DNA from 3 places in the Egbenema bharatensis FJBBOT/2019 genome. Region 2 is predicted to be linked to each of the others. Evidence: riboswitches for the same ligand, from Rfam matches in the RefSeq annotation. Region 2 holds a riboswitch; each other region holds the start of a gene.
What was found. Region 2 has a riboswitch for cyclic di-AMP ahead of ACM1PF_RS20580 (universal stress protein). Riboswitches for the same ligand answer to the same signal wherever they lie in the genome.
Positions count from the first base shown of each region.

Region 1 (4,354 bases), 3.6 Mb from region 2:
GTTGACTGCCGTTTTCTTAAAACTAAGCCTGTGACTGCCTGAAGTTCCAACCCACCCAACTTCCCGATTTATTCCACACAAACTGGAAAACAGCCAATGACTGCCACGCCCATTAATTTTCAAGTGAGTTTGTCGAACCCACCAACGCCTCGCAATCTTACCCAAACCATTGATCCAGCGTTAGACTCGTTCGATGGAAGAAAGGCGATCGTCGCTCGTGGCGTGGACATGGTATTCCAGACCGGCTCCCAGCGGTTCCAAGCCCTCAAAGATATCAATCTAGAGGTTAACGTGGGGGATATCCATTTGCTGATGGGGCCATCGGGATCGGGAAAAACGACCCTGCTCTCCATCCTGGGTGGGATCCTTACCCCCACTGCCGGACGGGTTAATTTACTGGGGCAGGAACTTACGCGCATGTCTCGCTCCAAGTTAGCCCAGTTTCGCCTCAACCATATCGGCTTTATTTTCCAGGAATTTAACCTGTTTCCCGCCCTGACTGCGATCGAAAACGTGGAGCTGGCGTTGGACATGAAAGGCATTAAGGGCCGAGCTGGACGGTCGGCTGCCCTGGATTTACTGGAGCAAGTCGGACTGGATCACAAGGCAAAATCCTTGCCCCGCGATCTCTCCGGTGGACAAAAACAGCGAGTGGCGATCGCCCGGGCCCTGACTGGAAATCCTCAGATCATCATGGCAGATGAACCCACTGCGGCTCTAGACTCCCAGAGTGGTCATGCGGTCATCACCCTGCTGCGGAAACTGGCCAAGGAGCATAACCGCACCGTGCTGATGGTGACCCACGATCCCCGCATCATTGATGTAGCGGATCAGGTGACATACCTGGAGGATGGCGTGTTGCACCCTGCCCCCTAAAACATGACCACAAAGCATAACCAAGCCAGGATACAGCCCGGTAACTGGGCGATCGGACAGCTCCCTGGACTTAGTGAACAAAATCAGGGCAAGTTGGAAAAGTGCGGCATTCACACCACGCTTCAGCTTTTACAGCAGGCAAATACCCCTGAACGGCGACAGCAGCTCGCAGCCCAATTGCAGATCCACATTCAATACATCAACAAGTGGGTGGCTCTGGCGGATCTGGCGCGAATTCCAGCGGTCGGCTGTCAATACTGTGGGCTACTACTCCATGCTGGTATTAGCTCCCCCCTCCAGCTGGCTCAAATCCCCCTGGCGCGCCTCCATCGGCAGTTGGTCAAGCTCCATGTTGCCATGCTCCAACGCCAGGATCTCTGTCCTACCCTGGATGAAGTTGCCCTATGGGTAGAGCAGGCGAAGCGAATAGGGAAATAGACCGCTAATCGGGATACCAGAACATCCCCTTAATTCCCTCTGGATCCGGCATAAAGCCCAGCCCGCGATAGAAATCTATCACATGGGGATCGGCAAATAGGGTGATGTTGCTGATGTCTTCATTGCGGAGCCGTTTGATCATCTGACGCATCAACGCCTTTCCTAGCCCCTTACTCTGGAAGTCAGGATGAACCACTACATCCCAAATCGTGGCGTTGAAGGCATGATCCGACGTAGCGCGGGAAAATCCAATCAATCGACGCTGTGTCCCCCGTTGTTCCCACATTGAAACAACCAAAAAGCTATACTGAATCGCCTTTTTCACCTTACGCAGCGGGCGACGCGACCAACCTACCGCATCACACAGCTCTTCCAGTTCATAGAGATCAATCTCTCGATCGGTACTAAAAAAAATCCGAGAATTGCCAACGACTACACCTGGAGAGGCCATTCCGTCAATGCCGGGTGGCTTTGCGGCAGTTGTTGTTTCAGAGGTGCTAAATAAGCTTTTCCAGAAACCCATGCTGTGGTGCGGTATTACAGAGTCAGTGAGAAGGGGAATCAAATGAGCGGTAATAGCTAGTATATCCCTGCCGACTATTCTTAAACCGCTATCTATTTCCTGGAGGTTAAAAATTTAATCTGCCCAGACCTTCTAGCCCGCACCAGGTAATGAGACTGCGTTGGGTACTGTCTACCCTACAATTCCCCTTTGTTTTATTAATATCCATAAATATCCATAAAATAGATTTCTGAGAGTAGCAGGAGAATTGGGGATTTCTGGGAAAAATGGAATCAGGGATCACTGTATGATTACTTCTCAGCCAGGTGCCTCACCAAAAACTGAATCAAGTTCTTGAAAGTCAGCACCGCTGTAGGGTGGTTAAGAGCCTCCCAAAATTGCAAATTAAATAATTCTTAAATACAGGTCTGCCGAAACGTCAGTCCGTTTTCATCTCACCCACTTCTTCCTACTCGTGTTTTCTCACCCTCGTGATCGTACCTGCTTCTACCAAATCTATGGCCCTGGGGCTGAAACCCTCCACTCTAGAATTGTTAAAACGCTTTAATCGGGCGTTTCCCCAGTTCTATGAGCAGTTTGTTAGCAGCGAAATTCAGCTCCAGAATTTACGGCTAGCCTATCAACTTTACAAAACGCGACAAGCGGTCATTGAACTTAATCCAGAGGGGAGTAAGAGTGCCCTGCATTTTGCCTATCGGAATCAGTCCTTCCTTCTGAGCGATATTTTTGGTGTTTTGGCTGCCTATGGGCTGACGATCCATAGTTTGAGTTTGTATGGGCAGATTTACCCACCGATGCTAGTCTTCATCAAACTGGTCGTGTCCCGGGCAGGGAAAGCCCTTACAGACAAAACCTCAGAGAATGTCTGTCGTGCGATTCGGGAAGCCCTGGCAGGACGATTTGAGGTAGAAGAAATGCTGGCAGTTGAATTCAACCTGGATACCGGACTGGAGCAGGTGGAAACAGAATTTTATGTTGATCCAGTTTTCCACCTACCGGCCCTCTTGATTGAGGCAGATAATCAGCCTGGGCTGTTTTACAAGGTGATGTATGCAATTTGGCAAGAAGACTTGCTGGTGGTGAATGCGAATCTCCTGGTTTGGCGAGGGCGAACTCGCCTCATCCTCTATTTGCTGGGGCCAAACGAAAGCTTGATTCCAGAGTATTTAGGGCAAAAGATTGCTGAAGGAATGCGGCAACGTTTGCTGGGACAAGGCTTTTAGTGGTTGTTCACTGGTTCACCCAGACCTGCTAATTCAAATCAGGAGAATGGGTTGCCATCACGAGCGGCAGCGGCTCGACCAGCAGAGTAATGTTTTGCCGGCCAACGACTCGAACTGCCTCGCCAGGCAAAATAGTGATGTTCTGTTCACATCGGGCTGACCACCATGAACCCTGGAAGCGTACCCGCCCGTTTTTGCTGGGCTGAATCATGGCATCGACGATCGCCTTGCCCGCAAACAGCTTCACATCAAGCGTGGCGGCGTTAGATGGTCTACTGTGCATGCGGTTACGAGTAACGGATGAATTGGCAGTACCCTCAAGTTTGGTAGATGCAGACGAGCTGAAAAGCCGGTTCAACGTGGATTTAACCATGAGAACTTAACTCCTTTTAGTTAAAGTCCCACCCACTTCAGGGGGCTGAGGGAGATGGGATGTAAACAAACAAGGGTGAAATTGCTTCGCTTGCTCCGAGGAGGAAGGAAGCTTTGAAGGATCACCCAAGTTAACCTGAGGACACTGAAGGAGATCTAGCTGTAATAAAAATGCTGCCTCTTCAGTCTCCTCTCACTGCCGACGGAGTTAGCTGACGGGCTAGGGCTGAGAGGTGCCCCTCGGTCAAAAGCATAGAGGTGGGAGGTAAAAGCTGCGAGAAAACGTAATACTTTTCCAGGCTTCGCCCTGTATTAAGCTCTACCTTTTATCCGATTCGCCCCATAGAGTTTGGTTCCTCCGCTCCGTTTCATTAATGTCGCTAATGAAGTACGGGATTAGGCTGACTAGTAGATATGTGCTTATAACGCTAACACTGCTTTCAAAAATTCGTCAACTTAAGCTGCAATGATTCTCTCCTAAGGGGGACAAGTTTAGCATTATAAACAATTCATCGGACGATAAACCATTTCAAGAACAGATCGCTATTTTTTGATCCTATTTTTCGAGCACTGACTGATGATCAATCATTATTCCACCTCTCCTGGCAAGGTTCACCTCCTCCAGATGGGCGATCGTGGGTATTAATCGTGGGTACTGACCAAAGTATTAATCGTGGGTACTGACTAAAGTATCAATCTTCCATTGCCTCGCTTCACGATATGTGTATGAAGCTACAAATTCCCCCCTATGACAGTTCTCTGCTGAATCGATCGCTGCTGTAGTGGTACTGCATGGCTCTTTTGCCTTTTTACCTGCAATTAACCATAAGAGCCTATACGAATGGCGAGATCTGCGGTAGCATCCACGCGAGGATAGTACTCAGACTGTAAACCTCTATACAACTAACCATGAATCGTTCTG
Region 1 is NZ_CP182236.1:533,224-537,577, reverse strand. Features, by position in the region: gene ACM1PF_RS02365 (ABC transporter ATP-binding protein) at 97-876, shown strand; gene ACM1PF_RS02360 (DUF4332 domain-containing protein) at 880-1,314, shown strand; gene ACM1PF_RS02355 (GNAT family N-acetyltransferase) at 1,319-1,837, opposite strand; gene ACM1PF_RS02350 (hypothetical protein) at 2,335-3,060, shown strand; gene ACM1PF_RS02345 (NfeD family protein) at 3,089-3,343, opposite strand; cyclic di-AMP (ydaO/yuaA leader) riboswitch at 3,615-3,845, opposite strand; gene egtB (ergothioneine biosynthesis protein EgtB) at 4,342-4,354, shown strand, end outside.
Region 1: linked by a shared signal. The riboswitch ahead of ACM1PF_RS02345 (NfeD family protein) and the one ahead of ACM1PF_RS20580 (universal stress protein) in region 2 are both predicted to bind cyclic di-AMP.

Region 2 (4,354 bases):
ATATTATTGACAGCAGTGCGCGGCGAGGGGCCAGTTTAGTCAAGCAGGTGTTGTCGTTTGCGCGGGGTGTGGAAGGGGAGCGATCGCTGCTGGAGGTCAAGCATTTGATCTGGGAAATCAAGCAAATTGCTGAAGAAACCTTTCCCAAATCGATTACCCTATCCACCAACATTCCCCGCGATCTCTGGATCGTTTGCGGTGATGCCACTCAACTACACCAGATTTTAATGAACCTTTGCCTCAATGCTCGGGATGCGATGTCCAATGGAGGAATGATCAAGATTTCGGCTGAAAATGTCGAACTCACTGAAGAATTTGCCCAATTCCATCTAGAAGCTCACGCAGGCTCCTATGTCAAGATTACGGTTTCTGATACTGGAGAAGGCATTACGCCAGATGTAATCGATCGCATTTTTGATCCATTTTTCACCACAAAGGAAATGGGAAAAGGAACGGGATTAGGATTATCGACTGTTATGACGATCATCAAAAGCCACAACGGATTTATTACTGTATCGAGCCAGATTCATAAAGGCACAGAGTTTCAGGTTTACTTACCTGCCATTCACCAAACCGAAGTTCAGGTGACTGAAGCGCAAAATATATTAATAGGACATGGTGAGTTAATCCTGTTGGTTGATGATGAAACGTTTATCCGTGAAGTCACAAAGGATTTATTGGAAACCTACGGCTATGAGGTTTTGACCGCTCAAGATGGGATTGAAGCAGTCACTTTGTTTGCCCGACATAAGGCGGATGTTCGTCTCGTTTTAATCGACATGATGATGCCGTCAATGGATGGAAAAGCAACGATTCAAACCCTGCGTACCATGAATCCCCAAATTCAAATTGTTGCAATGAGTGGCTTGAGTACGAGTGGGGTCAATGAGCCAAAAACTGAAGTGAACGCTTCCTTATCTAAACCATTCACCACTCAGGAATTGCTCTCAACCTTGCAGCAGGTACTCCAGATTTGAATTGGCGGTTATTTTATCTAATGGCTTAAAAAACTCCATCTTCGGAAGGATCGTCCTGCCTCAGGGTAATGCTATAATTTCCAGAAATTAAGCAAGTCAGCCTAATTCGATCGCAATGGTGTTCATTACAGACACAGCGTTGTGGTTGGAGCGGAGGAACCTTTTTCTGGGGCTTATCTTGGAAAGGCGAGGGGGGTGAAATTGCACCTGCCATCGTGATTCAAGAGGGACATCTCTCAGTCCTAGCCCGTCAGCTAACTTCGTCGGCATTGGGAGGAGACTGGGTTTCAAGCATTTTCACAATGGGTTGAACCACCGGTGTCCTTGGCGGGTATCGCTACGGCTTGCTGACTGTACCTGCTAGACTCTGGAGATCGTTCAATGACATCGTTTCATGGAATTTTGGCGGCTTTAGGCCGTGATAATTTTGCAGACGCAATATTCGATCGCTCTCTGACCCTGGCCCAGCAGTACCACAGCCGTTTGATCTTGACCCACTGTACCAGACTCAAAATCGCGGAACACATGGGCACCTTTATTGATGCGGGGTTTGGTTTAGTCAGTCCTGGAAAACTGCAACAGCTAGACGAAGAGCATCGAGATCAGGTCGATGCAGACTATCAGTGGCTTTGTGATTATGCTGCGATCGCCCACGCCCTCGGCGTTCCTGCAAAAGCGGTTCACCAAGTTGGAGATGTGGGGGTGCAGATTTGTCGTCTGGCAAACCACTCCCATGCAGATTTGATCGTCATGGGGCGCAGTCTCAAGCCTGGTTTGAAGCGACGGTTCTTTGGCAGTACACCCGATTATGTGATGCGCCATGCATCTTGCCCCGTGCTGGTTGTACAGAATGAGTTCCACACTCAACCCCTGCCGCCAGGGGCTGTCAAGCCATCCACGGAGGGAGCCCATCAGTCCCCTCTTCATTTAGTGGACTGGAAACCCACCCATCTTCCCACCACCATAAGGAGTCATACATGGAATTAATCCTGGGGCTAACCCTTCCGGTTGAAGATCCAATTTTGATCTTTGGAATTTGTATGGTCGTGATTTTGGCAACTCCGCTAATCTTTGAGCGGTTTCGGCTTCCAGGGATCATTGGGCCGATCATCGCAGGGGTGATCTTAGGCTCTAGTGTCCTGAACGTGCTGGAGCGAGGTCAGGCGATCGAGCTATTGGGAAATGTCGGGTTGCTCTACATCATGTTTTTGTCGGGGCTGGAGATCAATATGTCTCAGTTCCGCAAAAACCGCGATCGCAGTCTGGTCTTCGGCATCATTACATTCACCATTCCTCAATTCATCGGTACCGTACTGTTTCGGTATGTTTTGGGATTTGGGTGGGCTGCTGCCATCTTGATTGCCAGTATGTTTGCCTCCCATACCCTGGTGCCCTACCCGATCATTAGCCGATTGGGCATCACGAAGAACGATGCCGTAGTCACCACTGTCGGCGGCACGATTCTAACAGATACGGTGGCCCTGTTGGTGCTGGTGGTCGTCGCCCGGGGCTTTGAAGGAGAGTTAACCACGACTTTCTGGATTACCCTCGCTCTGGCAATGGTGATTTATGTGGCGGCGGTGGTCTACCTGCTGCCGCTATTAGCCCGCTGGTTCTTCCGGAATGTGGAAGACGGTGGCAAGAGCGAGTTTATCTTTGTTCTGGCAGTTGTATTTATTGGTGCCTATTTAGCTCGTGCCGTGGGGACAGAGGCCATTCTGGGGGCGTTTTTAGTCGGACTAACGCTGAATCGACTGATTCCAGAACGCAGTCGGTTAATGACCCGAATTCAGTTCTTCGGTGAAGCCTTTATCATTCCGTTTTTTCTGATCTTTATCGGTCTGCTGGTGGATGTGTCAGTCCTGGCCAGCGGATGGACAGCCTGGGTCGTGATGATTGCCATGCTATCCACCAACGTTGGAACAAAATGGATCGCGGCTGGATTAACCCGGCGAATCTACAACTATTCCGATGCCCAGGGTTGGGTGATTTTTGGCTTATCTACCTGCGAGGCAGCAGCAACTTTGGCGGCCACCCTGGTGGGCTATGAACTTGGCATTATTGGGGATGATGTGCTGAATGGCGTGGTGCTGATGATCTTTGCGACCTGCATCCTTGCGCCTGGGTGGTCGATCGCTTTGGTCGTAAGGTAGCCCAGGAGCAAGAGGAAGACCAGATCTACGAACCGCGTCAGGCTCCCCAACGGATTTTGGTACCTCTGGCGAATCCATCCACTAGTGAAACTCTGATGAATATTGCCTCGATGCTGCGGGATAGTAAGTCTGAAGAAACGATCTTCCCCTTGACCGTGGTGGCTGAGGAACTGGAGGCAGACAACACGGAAAGCAATGTGGCGGCAGCGGAACGACTACTTGCCCATGCGGTGGTTCATGCGGCTGAAATTGATGTGCCTGTGAACCCGGTCACCCGCGTTGCCCGCAATCCGGCCTCTGGTATTGTGGAGGCAGCAACGGAACGACGGGTCAGCGATATTGTGATTGGCTGGAATGGAGCCCGATCGGCCCAACAGCGAATTTTTGGCACCGTGATTGACCAGATGTTGGAGCAGTCCAGCCAGCAGGTCTGGGTCTGTAAGCTGGAACATTCCGTTAACACATTTCAACGGCTCGTGGTGGTAATGCCGCCGTTAGTCGATCACAATCCAGGCTTCTATGAAGCGGTTCGATCGCTCAAACAGTTAGCGTCACAGTTAGGGGCAACGATTCAAGCACTCGTGGTTGGAGATAACGCCGATCGCTTCCGCCAGCACTTTAGTGAGGTTGCCATTGAGGTAGATGCTGCCTTCATGGAAGTTTCAACCTGGCAAGCCCTGGAAACGACGCTCCACGATACAGTCAATGACAAAAATTTGATGGTGCTCCTCAGTGCCCGGGAAGGGACGATCGCCTATGAACGCTCCCTATCGCGCCTACCGCAAATGTTAGCAGACTTACACGCCAGCTTCCTGGTGCTGTACCCGTCGGAGAAAGAACTGCGGAGTGTGAGCATTCAGCCCCAGGGATTACCCGATATTCTGACTGAGAATCGCGTTGTACTGGATTTAGCGACTCCTTCCTACGAGAAAACTGTTGATGTGCTGCTCAGCACGGCGATCGACACCCATGATCCACGCCATAACTCGGTTCTCAAAGCCCTGGTTTACGATGATGTGGGATACGCTAGTGAGGTCTTACCGGGAGTCATTATTTCCCACGCCCGAGTCCGGGAACTGAAAGAAACCAAGATGTTTTTGGGAATTCACCGGGAAGGCGTAAAACACGATCGGATCCAGCAGCCTGTTCATGTTGTGATTCTCCTCCTTAGTCCGGCCCAGCGCACCACACAGGAACACCTGAGCCAACTAGCTGAGATCGCCC
Region 2 is NZ_CP182236.1:4,458,902-4,463,255, forward strand. Features, by position in the region: gene ACM1PF_RS20575 (GAF domain-containing protein) at 1-977, shown strand, start outside; cyclic di-AMP (ydaO/yuaA leader) riboswitch at 1,066-1,261, shown strand; gene ACM1PF_RS20580 (universal stress protein) at 1,359-1,964, shown strand; gene ACM1PF_RS20585 (cation:proton antiporter) at 1,955-3,130, shown strand; gene ACM1PF_RS20590 (PTS sugar transporter subunit IIA) at 3,103-4,354, shown strand, end outside.

Region 3 (4,354 bases), 2.0 Mb from region 2:
CATTCCCAAAGGTGCGATCGCGGCGGACGTATAGCTCTTCAAATACCCGGAGCAGCGTTCTGCGAGTGGCATCGGTCAGGTGAAAATGTCCCTTCTCAGCCATCTTTTCAAAAATCGCCAGCAGTTCCTCTGGTTTGTAATCTTCAAAGTAAAAGTAGCGATTAAAGCGGGACTTTAAGCCCGGATTAGATTCCACAAATGTCGTCATCTCATCGGTGTATCCCGCAACGATCACCACCACCCGATCGCGGTTATCCTCCATCCGTTTCAGCAGCACATCCACCGCTTCCTGTCCAAAATCGCGTCCTCCTCCATCGCCTCTGGGCACCAGGGCATAGGCTTCATCTACAAACAGGACACCATCCAGGGCAGAGTCCACCACTTCATCAACCCGCTTCGCGGTTTGACCAATGTAGCCTGCCACCATTCCCGCCCGATCGGTTTCGACTAAATGGCCTTTTTGCAGAAATCCTAAGCCCTGGTAAATCCGGGCCATTAAGCGACCGATCGTCGTTTTTCCTGTTCCAGGTGGGCCGCAGAATACCGCATGGAGGGAAACCGATGTTTTAGCCAACCCTCGATCTTCGCGGATCTTCTGCACTTTCAGAAAATTGGCCAGCGTTTTTACCTCTTCCTTGATATTGTCCAACCCCACCAGGTCATTGAGTTCAGCCATTGCCTGGGCCAGAATATTGGCAAGCTCATCTTCAGTTTTGGGGGGAGGGGGAGCGTCCGCCTGAGGAGGGGGGGGAGTTGCAGGCGCAGCTGAAGTGGGAGCAGCAGGTTGGGGAGAGGGCGGAGAAACAGTTCTAACGTTGGAAGCTGCGGTTTGCAATCCACTTTTGTAGTTATCGATCGCCCGGTATTGGTGCAACAGTTGCCAGACTTGCGATAGGGCTTCCATTTCTTGCATAGACACATCCCCATCGGCTTTGACCACTACCTGCGCAAATTTGTAGATAGCGTGGACGGTTTGCTCTAGATACTTTGTGCCTTTTTCCTCATCCAGCTTGTTTAGCAAAGAAGGAATAACAAGCTGGGGTGGATCGGGCTGCCCTTTAGTTAAATCGAGCAGGATTTCCACCGTGAGTTTTTCGGCTTTGATTCGTTCTGCATCAGAAAACTCCCAACTGTTTAAAGCGATATTTAGCTTGTCTTTGTCGTCTTTAATTAAGGCATAGGTCATTAAATAAGCCAGCAATTCCGCAGACGTAATCTCACCGCTAGCTTTGCCGCAAATCTGCATGACCCGGTGAGATCCACCAGAAGCAAATCTGCTATGCGATCGTCTAATTCCAGAATTGGCTTGAGCGATTTATGCAGCAAACTGGCTTCCTGCTTGACCATTCTGAAATTTACGATTTGTCTAAAATCCACAGTTGCCTCCTGTCGTGGCAGTCGGTTCTGAAAAATGCCTGGTTAACCCAAATTGTAGAGGCTATTGGCGATCGTGCAACGCTCAAAGGTGGGAGAACCCGACATAACGAGCATTGCATCAACGACAACAATTGCTGATCAGAACCATGTTTGTGCAGGCATCATTTTTGGGAAGTGAGCATCTTGCCCGCCCAGTCCATATATCTTGCCTCTCTCTAAAGCATTTATCTTGCCTCTCTCTAAAGAAAGATTGACGAATCGAATTTGAGAATGCTAGCTTTAGGAGAACCTAAATTAAGTAGGTCAGCCTAATCCTGCGGTCTTATCGCTGAGATAAACCGGGAGCGGAGGAACCACCTTTTGGGGCGAACCGTTGAAAGAGCCAAAAGTGCGAAACACTTAGCTTTTTGAATGGAGGACACCTCTCAGTCCTAGCCCGTCAGCTAACTCCGTCGGCATTGAGGGGAGACTGAAGTATCAGCATTTTACAATTGCCTGATCCCTTCAGTGTCCTCAGTCTGTACGAGGGACGCTTTTTTTGCAATCCGTGGGTTTTCACGGGGATTGTACTGCGTCCGTGTCTAGAACCTCGCACTCTCAGGAGGATTCAATGCTGCTGCAATTTAATATTCAGGTGATCGTCCTGGCTGCTCAAGCAACCTGGAGAAGATCCATTCGCCCGGTAATTGTTCAAGATTTTATTCTGTTTCCGTTCATCGGTTTTGCTGGAGTCCTCTTGCTCTGGTGGATTGTAGCAACTTTCTTCACTACATTGTTGCCAACTCCGTGGGATGCGTTGATGGCAAATATGGATTATATTCTTAATCCTTTCTACCGTCGCGGCCCTGGCGATCTGGGGATCGGTTGGCTCTTATTAGCCAGCTTGCGACGAGTGTTTCTGGGCTTTGTGTTGGGGTCGATCGTCGCCATTCCCGTCGGGTTTTGGATTGGTACATCCAGACGGGCCATGCTGGCCATCAACCCCCTGATTCAAATCTTTAGACCAGTATCCCCCGTTGCCTGGTTGCCTGTGGCTTTAGCAACCTTTAACCTGGCCAATCCATCCGCCATCTTTGTGATTTTCATTACCTCCCTCTGGCCGACGATGATTAATACGGCAGTTGGGGTTGCCAGTGTGCCAAAGGACTACCTGGATGTGGCTCAGGTGCTGGAAATGCCCAAGTGGCGACAAATGGTGAAAATCATCTGGCCTGCCAGCCTGCCCTATGTTTTTACTGGATTGCGGATTAGCCTGGGAATTGCCTGGTTGGTGATTGTGGCAGTCGAAATGTTGACGGGTGGAATTGGCATTGGTTTCTTTGTCTGGGATGAATGGAACCGCCTTAACCTGAACTCAGTGTTCCTGGCCATTTTAGTCATTGGTTTAACCGGACTGGTGTTGGACTATTTGCTGGGACGGCTCCAGGTGTGGATTACCCATCGCCCCCCCACAACGACCTGAGAACCAGCGATCGAACAACATTTTGGGGTTTTGGAGCAGCAGCATGATTCAGGCGAATCGGCATTCGTCGTCATGCCGGGCTGTTTACCCATGCCGCGAACAGTAGAAGCATTTGGGAGAGTTGAACATGAGTTCTTTAAAGCGACGATCGTTTCTCTATGGTTTAGGTGGACTGGCGGCCACAACGGCAATTGCAGCTTGCAGCTCGGCTCCCCAGGCACAGAGTCCCTTTTCAGCGATCACTCAGACTCAACCGGAACGAGTGGTTGATCCTGGAACGTTAGAGAAGCCCAATCTGCGGGTTGGATTTGTGCCCGTCAATGACTGTGCCCCCTTTGCCATTGCCTATACTAAGGGGTTCTTTCATAAATACGGCTTGAATGTCACCTTGAGCCGTGAATCGGGATGGGGAGCTTCACGGGATGGGGTCATCTTTGGACGATTGGATGCATCACCAGTCGTATCGGGAACAGTCACGAATGCACGATTGGGAGCAGAAGGCGCACGGAGAGCCGAAATGTGTGCAGCAATGACCATTCACCGTCATGGAAATGCGATGACGATGAACCAGTCGATGTGGAATACCGGTTTGCGCCCATTGCGAGAGTATAACGGCAACCTAGACGAATTTGGGCAGGCATTTCGTCGCCATTTTGATCACTTGCCAGCGGAACGGCGAATTTGGGCGGTTGTACTCAGTTCTGCGATTTACGAATACTTTGTTCGTTACCTGTCGGCAGCAGTGGGCGTGAATCCCCTGGAGGAGTTTCGGATCATCATTATTCCCCCCCCCAGATGGTCACAAATGTCCGCATCGGGGCAATGGAAGGATACATGGTGGCCGAACCCTGGAACACAAGGGCGATCGCAGGCAATGAAGGGGTTGGATTTACCTTTGCTCAGGGTAAGGAAATCTGGCAGGGCCATCCCGATCGCGTCCTGGGCGTGATGGAATCCTTCATTGAAGAAAACCCCAAGACCTATCGATCGCTGGTGAAAGCCATGATTGAAGCCTGCCAGTACTGTAGTGATCCGGCGAATCGAGCAGAAGTGGCAGAGATTATCTCCGCCCGCGCCTTTACCGGGGCAAAAGCGGATTTCACTAAACCAGCTCTAGTGGGTAAATACAACTATGGTGGATTTGACAAACGCGATCGCATTGTGGAGTCGCCAGATACCACCCTATTTTTCGATGTGCCATCTGATATTTCCCAGGTTCCCAAAGATCATTCCACCTTCCTGTGGCAGTCCCAAGCCTTGTGGTTAATGACGCAAGCGGCCCGTTGGGGACAGGCTGAGTTTCCATCCGATGCAGAAGCACGAGCCAGACGAGCCTGGCGGACTGACTTATACCGCGAAATTGCAGCGGAAATGGGGATTGAATGTCCGGCTGAAGATTACAAGGTAGAACCGGCTGAATTGTTCGTTGATCAAAAAGCATTCGACCCCAGTGACCCCGTTGGCTATCTCAACAGCTTTGAAATTCGGGCGAACGCACCCACTCGTATTTTCCTG
Region 3 is NZ_CP182236.1:2,505,183-2,509,536, forward strand. Features, by position in the region: gene ACM1PF_RS11635 (AAA family ATPase) at 1-1,246, opposite strand, end outside; cyclic di-AMP (ydaO/yuaA leader) riboswitch at 1,673-1,850, shown strand; gene ntrB (nitrate ABC transporter permease) at 1,988-2,839, shown strand; partial or broken gene ACM1PF_RS11645 (CmpA/NrtA family ABC transporter substrate-binding protein) at 2,967-4,354, shown strand, end outside.
Region 3: linked by a shared signal. The riboswitch ahead of ntrB (nitrate ABC transporter permease) and the one ahead of ACM1PF_RS20580 (universal stress protein) in region 2 are both predicted to bind cyclic di-AMP.